Regions from separate parts of the Nonomuraea sp. NPDC048892 genome, predicted to be linked through region 2. Evidence: riboswitches for the same ligand, from Rfam matches in the RefSeq annotation. Region 2 holds a riboswitch; the other holds the start of a gene.
The links. Region 2 has a riboswitch for cobalamin ahead of AB0C28_RS50920 (CbtB-domain containing protein). Riboswitches for the same ligand answer to the same signal wherever they lie in the genome.

Region 1: it holds a riboswitch for cobalamin, as region 2 does, so the genes downstream of both, AB0C28_RS09770 (ribonucleoside-diphosphate reductase subunit alpha) here and AB0C28_RS50920 (CbtB-domain containing protein) in region 2, are expected to answer to the same signal.

What each region holds. Positions count from the first base shown of each region.
Region 1 covers NZ_JBEZFZ010000003.1:6,548-13,443, reverse strand. The annotation lists gene AB0C28_RS09800 (ABC transporter ATP-binding protein) at 1-600, shown strand, start outside; gene AB0C28_RS09795 (ABC transporter permease) at 590-1,351, shown strand; gene AB0C28_RS09790 (hypothetical protein) at 1,453-1,728, shown strand; gene glmS (glutamine--fructose-6-phosphate transaminase (isomerizing)) at 1,740-3,560, shown strand; gene AB0C28_RS09780 (SAM-dependent methyltransferase) at 3,618-4,394, shown strand; gene AB0C28_RS09775 (tripartite tricarboxylate transporter substrate-binding protein) at 4,492-5,475, shown strand; cobalamin riboswitch at 5,480-5,676, shown strand; gene AB0C28_RS09770 (ribonucleoside-diphosphate reductase subunit alpha) at 5,779-6,896, shown strand, end outside.
Region 2 covers NZ_JBEZFZ010000036.1:60,751-67,646, forward strand. The annotation lists gene AB0C28_RS50910 (histidine phosphatase family protein) at 1-298, opposite strand, end outside; gene AB0C28_RS50915 (CbtA family protein) at 304-1,080, opposite strand; gene AB0C28_RS50920 (CbtB-domain containing protein) at 1,089-1,277, opposite strand; cobalamin riboswitch at 1,308-1,437, opposite strand; gene AB0C28_RS50925 (hypothetical protein) at 1,603-2,736, shown strand; gene AB0C28_RS50930 (nitronate monooxygenase) at 2,778-3,818, opposite strand; gene AB0C28_RS50935 (GAF domain-containing SpoIIE family protein phosphatase) at 3,857-5,044, opposite strand; gene AB0C28_RS50940 (PAS domain-containing protein) at 4,999-5,973, opposite strand; gene AB0C28_RS50945 (acyltransferase) at 6,134-6,896, opposite strand, start outside.

The DNA of each region.
Region 1 (6,896 bases), on a different contig from region 2:
CACCTCGCGCTCTACCCGAGCATCACCGTCCGCGAGACGCTGCGGCTCTTCGGCGGCCTGGCCGGGCTGCGCGGCCGGGCCCTGGCCGCGGCCGTCGAGGGCACGGCGGAGGAGCTGGCCCTCACCGAGGTGCTCGACCGGCGGGTCGGCCTGCTCTCCGGCGGCCAGCAGCGCCGCACGCAGGCCGCCACCGCGCTCCTGCCGGAGCCGGAGGTGCTGCTCCTCGACGAGCCCACCGCGGGCGCCGACCCCGAAACACGCGCCGCGCTGCTCGCCGCCGTACGCCGCCGGGCGCAGGGCGGGGCCGCCGTCGTCTACTGCACCCACTACCTGCCGGAGCTGACCGAGCTGGCGGCCACGGTCGCGGTGGCAGGGAACGGGCGGGTGATCGCCAGGGGTGCCGCCGCCGACCTGCTGCGGGACCTGCCGGGTGAGGTCAGGGTGACGGTGGAGGGCGCGGCGGAGATCGCCGTGGCGACCACCGATCCGACGGCCACCCTGGTCGAGTTGCTGCGCGGCCTCGACCGGCCCGTGCTCGGCATCGACATCCGCCGGCCGTCCCTCGACGACCTCTACCGGGAGCTGTCACATGTCACATGAAGCCCCGAGCCGCCCCCGCGCCTCACTGCGGCGGATCATCGTGCTGGCCGGGCACAACGTGTTGCTGCGACGGCGCGATCCCGCCCACTTCGTCAGCTACCTCGTCATGCCGATGGTGCTCATGCTCATCTTCAAGGGCATGCTCGGCGAGGCCACCCAGGCGGTGACCGGCCTGCTGGTGATGTTCTCGGTGTTGTCGATGGCCGACGTCGCCACCGCCACTCTCACCGAACGCACCTGGCACACCTGGGACCGCCTGCGTGCCACCCGCGCCAGGGTCCCCGAGATCATGATCGGCAAGGCGCTGCCGGTCTTCGGCGTGCTGGTCGTCCAGCAGACCGTGCTGCTGGCGTACGGGGTGCTCGTGGTCGGCCTGCGCCCGGCGGGACCGCTCTGGCCGCTCGCGCTGGCCGTGGCCGCGTGGTGTTTCGCGTTGCTGTGCGTCGGCACGGCCGTCGCCGCTGTCGTACGCAGCCAGGGCGGGCTCAGCACCCTGTGCAACATCGTCGCCCTGTCGGTCAGCGCGCTGGGCGGGGCGCTGGTCCCGTACGCGCTGATGCCCGCCTGGGCGCAGGCCGTCGCGCCGCTCTCGCCCGGCTACTGGGCCACGACCATGCTGCAGGCCGCCGTCAGGGGTGACGTGGCGGGCACGGCCGGTCCCGCGGCGGTGCTGGCCGGGCTCGGCGTGGCCGCCGGCGCGTTCGCCTGCCGGCGCTTCGGCCAGGGCTGGGGCCGTTCCGCGACCCTCTGACGTGAGGCTGGGGTCGTTCCGGAGCCCTCTGACGTTAAATCCTGCCCGATTTCGGGCAGGATGTTGGCGTGTCTCACTCCAGAGCCGTAGTGTCCTCGTCTGTGTCCACGACACGGCATCCGTACGAAGATCTCATCACCCACCTCACGAGGACGAGCCCGCTCGGTCCGGGCGAGGCGGCCCGCGTGGTCGCCGACGTGCTGTCGTACTTCTCCGAGCCGGCCGAGGAGTTCGTCCGCCGCCGGCACGGGGAGCTGAAGGCCAGGGGATTCACCAACGACGAGATCTTCCCCAGGATCGCCGGCGAGTTAGACGCCCGCCGGGTCGCGGCGCCGGAGCTGTCGCTACGGCAGCTTCGCAGGATCGTTTACGGATAGAGGAGACCTCGATGTGCGGAATCGTGGCCTACGTCGGCCCCAAGGACGCCGCGCCCATCCTGCTGGAGGGGCTGCAGCGGCTCGAATACCGGGGCTACGACTCGGCGGGGGTCGTCGTGTCCAACAAGGGCCTCAAGGTGCGCAAGGTCAAGGGCCGGGTGGCCGATCTGGCCAAGGTCGTGCCGGCCAGGTTCAAGGGCGGCCTCGGCATCGGGCACACCCGCTGGGCCACGCACGGCGTGCCGAGTGACGTCAACGCCCACCCGCACCTGTCCGCGGACGAGCGCATCGCGGTCGTGCACAACGGCATCATCGAGAACGCCGGCGAGCTGCGCGCCAAGCTGGAGGCCGACGGCGTGGTGTTCGCCTCCGAGACCGACACCGAGGTGCTCGCGCACCTGATCGCGCACGCCGCCGACGAGAACGAGTCGCTGGAGGAGGCCGTACGGAAGACGCTCAAGAGCGTCGTCGGCACCTACGGCATCGCCGTGATCGACTCCGAGCGGCCCGGCGAGGTGGTGGTGGCCCGCAACGGCAGCCCGATCGTGCTCGGCATCGGCGAGAAGGAGATGTTCGCCGCCTCCGACGTGGCCGCGCTGGTCCGCTACACCCGTCAGGTCGTCCACCTGGAGGACGGCGAGCTGGCCGTGCTCAAGGCCGACGGCTTCCACACCTTCGCCAGCGACGCCCGCGAGACGGCCAAGGAGCCGCTGACCGTCGACTGGGACGCCGGCCACTACGACACCGGCGGCTACGAGCACTACCTGCTCAAGGAGATCTCCGAGCAGCCCGAGACGATCACCCGCACCATGAGCGGGCGGCTCGACGAGCGTTTCCACGTCGCCCACCTCGGCGGCCTCAACATGGACGCCCGCGAGACGCGGGGCTTCCGCCAGGTGAAGATCATCGGCTGCGGGTCGGCGTACTACTCGGGGCAGATCGGGGCGCAGCTCATCGAGGAGCTGGCCCGCATCCCGGCCGACGCCGAGCCGGCCAGCGAGTTCCGCTACCGCAACCCGGTCGTCGACCCCGACACGCTCTACGTCGCGATCAGCCAGTCGGGGGAGACGTACGACACGCTCGCCGCCGTCCAGGAGCTCAAGCGCAAGGGCGGCCGGGTGATCGGCATCGTCAACGCCGTGGGCAGCGCCATCGCCCGCGAGGTCGACGGCGGCATCTACCTGCACGCGGGCCCCGAGGTGTCGGTCGCCTCGACCAAGGCGTTCACCTCGACCTCGGTGGCGTTCGCGCTGCTGGCGTTGCACCTCGGCCGGGTGCGCGACCTGTCGCCCGCCGACGGGCGGCGCATCGTGGACGGGCTGCGCCGGCTGCCCGGCCAGATCGAGCAGATCCTCGCCCAGAGCGAGGAGATCGCGGAGCTGGCCAAGAAGTACGCCCAGCACCCGAGCATGATGTTCGTCGGCCGCGTGCGCGGCTACCCGGTGGCCCGCGAGGGCGCGCAGAAGCTCAAGGAGATCTCGTACGTGCACGCCGAGGCCTATCCGGCCAGCGAGCTCAAGCACGGCCCGCTCGCCCTGATCGGCCCCGACATGCCGACGGTCGCGATCGTGCCCGACGACGAGCTGCTCGACAAGAACCTCACCACGCTCGGCGAGATCCGCGCCCGCGGCGGCCGGGTGCTCATGGTCGGCCACCGCGCGCCCGACGCCAAACTGGCCGACGACGTCATCGTCATCCCGAAGAACGAGATCGAGCTCGATCCCATCCTGCTGACGATCCCGCTGCAGCTCCTCGCCTATTACGCCGCCGTGGCGCTCGGCCGCGATGTGGACAAGCCTCGCAATCTCGCCAAGAGCGTTACGGTCGAGTAAGAGGCTAATTCGGGCCAAACTATCGTTATCTCGCTGCGGACGGCATAAATTCAAACTGTGCGGCAGTTCGACCAACACCGGCCCCATCCCGCACGCATGTACGACTACATGCTCGGCGGGAAGGACAACTACGCGGTCGACCGCCAGGCCATCGATCACCTGGCGGAGCTGATCCCGGAGGCGGTCCCGCTGGCCCGGGCGAACCGGGCCTTCCTCCAGCGTGCCGTGCGTTATGTGGCCCGCGCCGGGGTCACCCAGTTCATCGACCTCGGCAGCGGGCTGCCGACCCAGGGCAGCGCGCACGAGGTGGCCCCCGAGGCCAAAGTCGTCTACGTCGACCGCGATCCCGTCGTCGCCGCCCACGCCACGGTCCTGCTCCGGCGCTCGCCGGGCAGGGCCTGTTTCGTCCAGGCCGACCTGCTCGATCCCGAGGAGGTGCTGGCGAAGGCGGGTGAGTTCCTCGACCTCGACCGGCCGGTGGCCGTGCTGATGGTGTCGATCCTGCACTTCCTGCCGGACGAGCGGGACCCGCAGCGTGCGGTGGCCGTCCTGCGCGAACGGATGGCGCCGGGCAGCCATCTGGTGATCTCGCACGCGACGACGCTCGGCCGCATCGAGGACGAGGAGCGGGCCAGGAGCGTCCAGCGGGGATCGTCCTCGCGCAACGGGGCCGACCGCACACCGGCGCAGATCCGGGCGTTCTTCGGCGATTTCCCGCTGGAGCCGCCGGGGCTCGTGCAGGCCACCGACTGGCGTCCCGACCGGCCCAAGCTGGTGGGTGACTGGTCGCTGCCGTCGTCCCTCATGGCGGGAGTCGGAAAGAAAGTCAGATAAGCCTAAAAATCATGAAAAAGCGGCAAAAATAGTGATTTTGTGTGTTGACCGGGACCCCGGTGTATAGCCACTTGTAATGGGTTAATAACCTAGAGTAATGGGGGATTTGGGCAGCACGATCATGCGCCGCCGGGGCTTCATCGCCTGGGGCCTCGGCCTGGCGGCCTGCGCCGCCGGGTGCGGTGTCGAGCGCGCAGGTGAGCGCCTGGCCGCACCGCGTACCGGATTCTCGATCAACTCCGACCGGCGGCGCTGGGCCCGCGTCGGTCAGGCGTTCGCCGGAGCCGCCCGAGCGGCCGGGTTCGAGGCCGGCACCGGCCTGGGCGCCGGCTCGATGATCACCGTGACCGGCCTGCCCGCGCTCACCGCGGCCGAGTTGAACAACGGCCAGAGCCTGCTCGACACCGGCACCCCGCTGGCCAGGCTGAGCGGCGAGGCCGAGGTGGTGGTCGTGCCCGACGGCTCGCCGCTGCGCGACTTCGACGACTTCTGCGCCCGGCTGCTCGCCGGCCCCGGCCGGACCCTGCTGACCGGCGGGCCGCAGGGCGAGCCCGACCACCTGCTCTTCGGCCTGATCGCCAAGGCGCTCGGCGCCGACACCAGGCAGGTCGACTACACCGGCTATCCCAGCAGCGGCGAGGCCGTCGCCGCGCTGATGGCGGGCCGGGCCACCGCCGCCGCCGGCCCCCTGTCCAACTGGCGCACCGGCATCGGCCGCGGCCGGGTCAGGGCGCTCGCGGTGTCCTCGGCCCGGCGCGTGCCCGACCTCGACGCGCCGACGCTGCTCGAATGCGGCGTACGGGTGGACTTCGCCGACTGGGTGGCCGCGTTCGGGCCCGAGGACATGCCCGCGGAGCGGCGCGAGGCGGCCGTGCGCATGTGTGACGAGGTGCTGGGGTCGAGGGCGTGGGAGGCCGCCTGCCGGACGGCGGGCTGGCTGACGATCCCGCTGGCGGGCGACGACTTCGCGCTCTGGCTCGGCACGGAGATCGCCCGCACCCGGGCGACGCTGCGCGATCTCGGTTTGATCGACGCCACCAAAGCCACAACATGCTGGGGTAGTTGCGGGAACGGCCACTAGATGTAGGATCCTGGTCGTCGCTGGTTCGCCTCACCCGAGGCGGAGCAAAAGGGAACCCGGTGCGATTCCGGGGCTGCCCCGCAGCGGTGAGCGGGAACGACCGCCGTCATACGCACTGGAGAGATCCGGGAAGCGACGGCCAGTAGGAGCCATCGAGCACGCCCGCAAGCCCGAAGACCTGCCAGCGGTGTGAAGTGTTCAGGGCCTCGAGGGCGGGCCGGAGCGCGCCGCGGCGGGGGAGACCTCTGGCCGTCGTGCTCTCGCGTGCCCTCACGGGGATGAGCTCGCGAGGAGAGAGAGCACGTGACTCAGATCGTTGAGGTTGACCGCCGCCTGGCCATCGAGGAGGCCGCCGCCAGGGTGATCGCCGACCCGGCCAACTCCCGGGTCGCCGCCCGGCTGCTGGCCGAGGAGATCGCCGACGAGGCGGCCGGGCAGGGGGTGCGCACGTTCTCCGAGTCCGTCGCCGCCACCCACGCGGCCGGGCTTGTCCAGGACGGGCTGGCCGAGTTCGTCGCCGCGCACGCCGCCGAGCTCGACGCGCTGGTGCCGGACGACGCGGACGACCGCTTCGAGTACTTCGGGCTGCGCACGGTCTACGACCGTTACCTGCTGCGCCACCCCGAGAGCCGGGCGGTGCTGGAGCGGCCCCAGCACTTCCTGCTCCGCGTGGCCTGCGGGCTGTCGGAGAGCGTCGCCGAGGCGGCCGAGCTGTACGGGCTGATGTCCACGCTGTCGTACCTGCCCAGCTCGCCCACCCTGTTCAACTCCGGCGCGCGCCGCCCGCAGCTTTCGTCCTGCTTCCTGCTCGACTCGCCGCGCGACGAGCTCGAAGCCATCTACGACAGGTACGGGCAGGTGGCCAGGCTGTCCAAGTACGCGGGCGGCATCGGCATCTCGTGGACCCGGGTGCGCTCGCGCGGCTCCCTCATCAGGGGCACGAACGGCCACTCCAACGGCATCGTCCCCTGGCTGCGCACGCTCGACTCCTCGGTGGCGGCGGTCAACCAGGGTGGGCGGCGCAAGGGCGCGGCCTGCGTCTACCTGGAGACCTGGCACGCCGACATCGAGGAGTTCCTCGAACTGCGCGACAACACCGGCGAGGACGCCCGCCGCACCCACAACCTCAACCTGGCCAACTGGGTGCCCGACGAGTTCATGCGGCGGGTCGAGGCTGACGAGATGTGGTCGCTGTTCGACCCGAAGGAGGTGCCCGAGCTCACCGACCTGTACGGGGCGGAGTTCGAGGCGAAATATCGCGCTTATGAGGCCGCCGGGCGATATGTCAGGCAAATTTCGGCGCGTACCCTCTACGGCCGCATGATGCGGACCCTCGCCCAGACCGGCAACGGCTGGATGACGTTCAAGGACGCCGCCAACCGCACCTCCAACCAGACCGCCCGCCCCGAGAACGTCATCCA
Region 2 (6,896 bases):
CGGACAGCCAGCTCGCCAGGGCGTCCGGCTCCTCCCGCGCGACCCGCTCGTACGGCAGGCCGCGCCACCGGCCGCAGTCCGCCTCCGCGAGCGCCGGGACGATTCGCGCGTCCAGTCCGAGCGCGGCGGCGGTCTGCCGTGCCGCGCGGGCAGGAGCGGCCCACGCCCACGCCACCGTCGCGGCGAGCGCCGGGCCGAGCGCGGCGGCTCTGGCCAGATCCGCCGCGTCGGCGTCCTCTTCGGCCGGGAAGCGGGCGGCGCGCATGCCCGGCGTCGTGGCGTGCCGGACGAACAGCACTCCGCTCAGCTCGGACCCGAGCTCGACGGGACTGCGCTCAGCGGCATGCCGCTCGTACGGCGTGCCGCTCGCTCGCTCGCCCAGCCGAACAGCACGCCGAAGGCCGCCCAGAAGACGAGCTGGGTGCCGATCGAGGTGAGCCGGAACTCCCACAGCAGCGTGGCGGGGAAGCCGTCGGCCACCTCGTCGACGGCCGGCAACAGCGCCCAGGCCGCGCCCACGGGGACGAGAAAGCCGATGACCGCCGCCACCCACCGGGCCCACGGATCGGCGGTGACCCGGCGGGCGGTGGCCACCGCGATCGCCGTCGCCGCCAGCCCGACGAGGATCATCACGACGTAGAGCACCGTGCGGCTGTTGATCGTGTCGGGGTCACCCACCGCAGGCGGGTTGGCCGGATATTTCACGAATGGAACGAGGATGACCGCGACGAAGGCCGTTCCGGCCGTGGCGAGCGCCAGCGGCCCGTCGGAGCGCGGTCCCACCCGTCCGCGCAGGCCCGCGAACACGAGCGCGAACACGCCGCCGACGGCCAGCCCGTACAGTCCGGTGGCGAGGAAGAGCCCGGCCTTCTGCACCGGCCTGCTGACCTCGGCCTCCTCGCCGTGGCCGTGCCCGGCCTCCTCGGCGGCGGGCTCCGGCGCCTCGGCCTGGGCCGCGGCCTCCTCCAGGGCGATGGCCGCATCGACGTGCGGTTCCCCGAAGGCGAAGGCGAACGTGCCCGCGATCAGTCCGGCCAGCAGGCCCACGAGCAGACCTCTGACCAGGTACGTGCGTACCATTCCGGCCCCTAGTGGCAGGGCACGCCGAGCAGATGCCGCCCGTCGTGCATGAGCTCGTGCAGGAAGGCGCCGGTCTGGGAGACCGCGCCGTTGTCCATCAGGACCAGGTAAGCGACGAGCAGCAGCACGGGAACCGCCAGCAGCCAAGGGCGCAGGCGGGGGAAGGGAATGGTGGACGGAGTGGTCAAACCACTCATGCGAGCCTCCTCGGGGTGACGCGTCCCATAACGAGGTCACGGCGGCCAAGCGACCTGGCTCCCGGGATCTACGTCCCGGATACAGTGGCGCGTCCGCACCGGCTTCTCACCGGATTTCCCTTGGACAACCGTGAAATCTACCGGAACGTATCCTTTCCTCCCGTTCGAGTCAATGCACACCAGCGCCGACCGGGCACGGCGCGCGTATGGCAGGTGCCCGTGAGCATCGATGCTCCTCGGCCTCTCAACGCGGGCTCAACACGTTCTCAACACCCGCCGGCGCACCGTAGGGATCGCCGGTCGAAGTCGGATGGGGGAGAGACGCGTGATTGACAGGCCGAGAGCGACGGCGTCCCTTCTCGCGCTGGTCCTGGCGGCGAGCCTCGCCGGCTGTTCCTCGGCCGCCGAGGAGCGCGAGGTCACCGGTCGGAGAGCCTCGGAGACCGCGATCAGTGCGGACTTCACCCAGCAGAACATGATCATCACGGCGGTCTGCTCGCGGGGGAACGGCAGCGGCGGGGTCGTCAACCTCGACGGCTGGAACCCGCAGAGCTGGAAACACCTGGCGCACGCGGAGTTCCGGCTGCCGGACACGGCGATTACCGAGTACGACGCATCCGAGCCCAACACCGCCGTGAGACGACTGTGCGAGCCCGATGAACTGCCCGCTGATGCCGGGGATGTGACCGCCATCCGATCGCTCTTCGACCAGGACTTCACGAAGATGGCCGTGGTCACCGAAGACCCGGAGACCCGGGCCACGCATGTCGGCTATGTCGACCGTACGGGGAAATTTACCGACCTGACCGGGAACGAGGACTTCGGCAACACCCCGCACGAGCACAACGCGGCCTTCTCCCGGGACGGGAGCGCGGTCTGGTTCACGTACGAGGTGACCGACGACCCCGGGGTCTCGACCAAGGACCGGATCGCGAGCCGCGCGCTCGCCGGGGACCACAAGGCAGTCGACCGCTTCGAGGTGCGGACGGCCCAGCACCTCGTCATGGTGGGGAGTACGCCGAGCCAGGCGGTGGTGGCCAATAGCGCCTTCCTCTCACCGGACGGCGGACGCCTGCTGGCGGAAGGCTACGTCCTCGACGTCCCGGCGCAGACCCAGGGGGTGGGCTTGGACCTCGTGGAGAAGGGCAGATACCTCGCCTGTTATGACGGCTGGCTCGACGACGACACGGTGCTGTGCGGCGAGAACGGCAGGTTCGCCGCGCTCGACATCGCCCCGGGGGCGAAGCCCGGGCCGCCCATCCTCCCCAGCAACGACCACCGCAACCGCGCCATGGTGATCTCACCGGACGGCCGGAGGTTCGCGTTCCTCTCCCAGAAGGGGGCCGCGATGGACTACTACCTCAGCGACACCAAGCCGGGATCCACACCCCAGAAGATCGAGCGAACCGGAGAGTTCGCCACGCTCGGCGACACCGCCGCCTTCATCGAATGGCGCTGAGAAAGCACGACAAGAAGGGACGGGCGGCGCCGTTCGCGCCTTCAGGATGGGCTCCGGTCGCGAGCCGCGGCCCCGAAACCGGTCAGCACCTGTTCGGCCTGCTCCATCATGTCGGTGACGATGTCCGCGGCGGGCTTGATGTCGTGGACGAGGCCGACGCCCTGTCCCATCAGCCAGGGCATCTCCTCCCAGTCGGCCTCCGTCTCTGCGACCGCCAGCAGCAGGGGGAACTTGCGTACCGGCGCCTCCTCGCCCTGGACGATCGTGGTGCCGACCGGGTCAAGGGAGTCGAGATCGGCCGGGATCTCCGCCACCCGGTCGTTCCACTCGGCCACCACCCGGTTGCGCTGGAGCCGCATGGGGTTGAACCGCGGGAACTCCGGCCCGAAGATCGACGTGAGCACGGCGCTGTCCCCGGCGGCGGCGACCAGCCGCCGGTGGTGCTCGGGATGCACGCGGGCCTCGTGCGAGGCGACCATGCGCGTCCCCACCCACACGCCGTCCGCGCCCAGGCACAGGGAGGCGGCGACCTGGCGGCCGTCGGTGATCCCGCCCGCCGCCAGGACCATCGCCCGCTCGCCCACGGCGTCCACGACGGCGGGCACGTTGACCATGGTCGGCAGCCCGCCGTAGTTGTGCCCGCCGGCCTCCCAGCCCTGGGCGATGACGAGCTCGGCCCCGCCGTCCACCGCGACCCGGGCCGCCTCGGCGGAGCCGACCTGCTCCCACACCGACACCCCGGCCTCGCGCAGCAGCCTCACCTGGTCGGCCGGGGGATGCCCCCAGTGGAAGGAGACGATCGGCACCCGCTCCTCCACGCACACCTCGACCAGCTCGCCGGTGGGGAAGAAGGTGATGAGGTTGACGTGGAACGGCCTGCCCGCCGTACGGGCCTTGACCTCGCGGATCATCTCCCGGAGCCGGTCCGGGGGCAGGAGTGCGGCGCCGATCGCGCCGATGCCGCCCGCGTTGGTGACCGCCGCCGCGAACTCGGGCGTCTCGGCCACGAACGCCATCCCCGCGCAGACGAACGGGTACCGGATGTCATAGGTCGCGGTAAGCCGGGTGGACAGCACGGACATGACGGTGTCCTTCCTCGTGCCCCTTGGTCCCTCGTCCATCATGCCCGCGCGAGGCTGTCCCGCACGAGCAGCAGCGCGATGTCGTCCGTGCGCCGTTCGATCCCGGCCTGGCCGATGAGCGAGTCGGCCAGCGTGTGCAGCGGGCGGTGCGGCGGCGGTGTGAAGCCGGCGGCCAGGGCGGCGATGCAGTCGCCCAGGTCGAGGCCGGGTTCCTCGACGAGGCCGTCGGTGTAGAGGATCATGATGGAGTCCGGCGGGAGTTCCACCTCCGCGGTGACGTATTCGACGTCGGGGTCGATGCCGAGCAGCAGCCCGGGTGCGGTCTCGATGACCTGGCCGGGGGCGCCGGGACGGCCCAGCACGGGCGGCAGGTGTCCCGCGCTGGACAGGGACGCGGTGTGCCGGTCCAGGTCGATGTCGACGTACAGGCAGCTGGTGAAGCGGTCGGTGGCCAGCGCGGTGAGCAGCCGGTTGGTGCGCGCGAGCACCTCGCCCGGGCCGGCGCCGGTGGTCGCGTGCGCCTGGATGGCGGTACGCACCTGCCCCATGAGGGCGGCGGCGGTCACGTCGTGCCCCTGCACGTCGCCGATGACGGCCGCGGCCTTGGTGTCGCTGAGGCGGATGAGGTCGTAGAAGTCGCCGCCGATGTCCATGCCGGGGGTGGCCGGCAGGTACTTGGCCGCCACGTCCAGGCCGGGCAGGTGGGGGAGCGCGCGGGGCAGCAGGCTGGACTGCAGGAACTGGGCGAACTGGTGGTTGACGTCGTAGAGGCGGGCACGCTCGAACGCCTGGGCGATCAGGCCGATGAGAGCGGTGAGCGAGGCCCGTTCGTCGATGCCGAACTCGTGCGGGCGGTCGTAGGCGAAGACGCAGGTCCCGAGGGGCCGGCTCGACGTGATCAGCGGCAGCAGCGCCCAGGCGTTCACCTCCTCGGAACGCAGGGCGCCGGGGTACGCGCGGCGCAGCTCGTCCCAGTTGCGGAAGAATGCCGGCGTGCTCTCGTCCTCCAGGATCGGCGGGATCTCGCGCCGGTTGTCGAAGTGATCGAGGGCCTGCCGGCTGAATCCGCGCGAGGCGACCACCCGCAGCCGTCCGCCCTCGGTGGCGAGAATGGCGAGCGCCGTGATGTCGTGGATGGACATGACATGGTCGGCTACGAGGTCGATCACCTCCTGGGCGGTCACCGCCCGGGCGAGGGAGGTGGCCAGCCGCAGGATGTCGTGCATGCGGTCATCAGGGGCGGCACGTTCTCGCCGTCCGCGGGGTCCGGCGTCTGGTCCGGCGCCTGGTCCGGCTTCGCCTCGGCCTGGGTCACACGTACGGTGAGGCCGCACAGCCCCGGATACAGCGCGAACGTCAGCTGCCGTCCCTCCGGGCTGCGGCCGGTGAAGCGGGTGGTCCGGCCGGAGATGACCGCGGCGCGGCAGCGGTTCTCGTACGAGGGGCCGGCCAGCCAGGGCAGCGCCTCCCACAGGCGTTCGCCGAGTGCCTCGGCCGCGGGGAGGCCGAGCAGGTCGGAGGCCTGCGTGCTGATCAGCGTCAGCCGGCCGTCCACGTCCAGCTCGCAGAACCCCTCGGGCAGGCGGTTGAGCAGGTTCAGCGTGCCTGTGTCAGCCGGCGTGCGCGTGGAGCGCGGCCCGAGGAGCCGGGGCAGGTGCCCGGCGGTGATGGGGCGGCCCTGCTCGGCCGCTCTCCCGATCAGCTCGCCGAGCCGGGCGCAGGTGTCGTTGACGACGCCGAGCAGGTGGGGGTCGAGCTCGGACCCGTGCCTGGCGGGCCAGAGCAGGAGAAACCCGCCGACGATGGTGTCACCGGCGTAGAGCGGGACCAGGGCAAGCGCGAACGGGTACGGCAGGGCCAGGGCCACCGTGGGGAACCCGCGGGCCAGCTGCTCGCGGCTGTCGATCCAGAGCAACCGCCGTTCGCGGATCGCGACGGCGAGCGGCAGCGCCTGGGTGGTCCTGACCCGGGAGAACGATCGGGCGATCGGGGCGGGCATGCCGATCCCGGCCACCATGCGCAGGAGCTCGCCGCTCGTGTCCAGAACGTAGACGGCGCCGATGTGGGCGCCGGTGTCGGTGACGGAGCCGATCAGCAGCCCATCGAGGCGGGACGAGTCGTCCGCCGCGCCGTGATCACCAGCCTCGGCCGGCACCGTCTAGCTGGTCTCGCTCGCGCGACGGATGCCGGGCAGCCATCTGAAATCGCCCATACGGGCAGATTACACGCAGGTCAGGGCTCCGGATTCCGCAGGTTGACGTTAGCCCGCGGCTGTCAGGCTCCGGATTCCGCAGGGTGACGTTAGCCCGCAGCTGTCAGGCTCCGCCGGGTTCCGCAGGGCGACGGGCCTCGACGGCGGCCCGGCACATGAGCAGGACCAGCACGAACGCCGGCAGCCAGGCCAGCCGGGCCAGCACCCAGGCCGGACCGTCCGGGACGGTGTGCAGACCCGGCAGAAGCCGGCCGGTGAGCAGGCCGAGCGCGGTGACCGCGATCATGGCGGTCTGGTGCCACAGGAAGATCGTCATCGCGGAGAGGTTCGCCAGCGCCGTGAACGCCCAGACGGCGGGCCGCGACAGTGCCCGGCGCAGCGGGCCGAGCAGCAGCAGCGCCGCTCCGCACTGGGCGAGCCCGAAGGCGACGGCCGCGAGCGTGGGTGGGGACTGGTTCGAGATCGGGGCGCCGGGGACCCCCACCATGGAGGCCGGGTAGCCGGCCCACAACACGAGCGCGGCCGTGGCGGCGGCGCCACCGAGCAGTAACGTCCACCCGGTCGTACGGGTGCGCAGGCGGCCGCGGGCCCAGGCCGCGCCCAGGCAGTACGGCACCAGCCACCCCGCCACCAGGTTGACCCAGCCGACCCAGGCCGGCCCGCCCAGGCCGAACCTGACCAGGTCGGCGAGGGCGACCACGGCCAGCGGCCACCCCGGGTGCAGCCGGGCCACCAGTGGGGTGAGCGCCGTCAAGGCGGCGAAGACCGGCAGGAACCACAGCGGCGACCACACCAGCTTGGCCAGCGCGAACACGGTCGCGGAGTCCGCCCCGAGGGCGAGCAGCACGACCGCCACCACCGTCCAG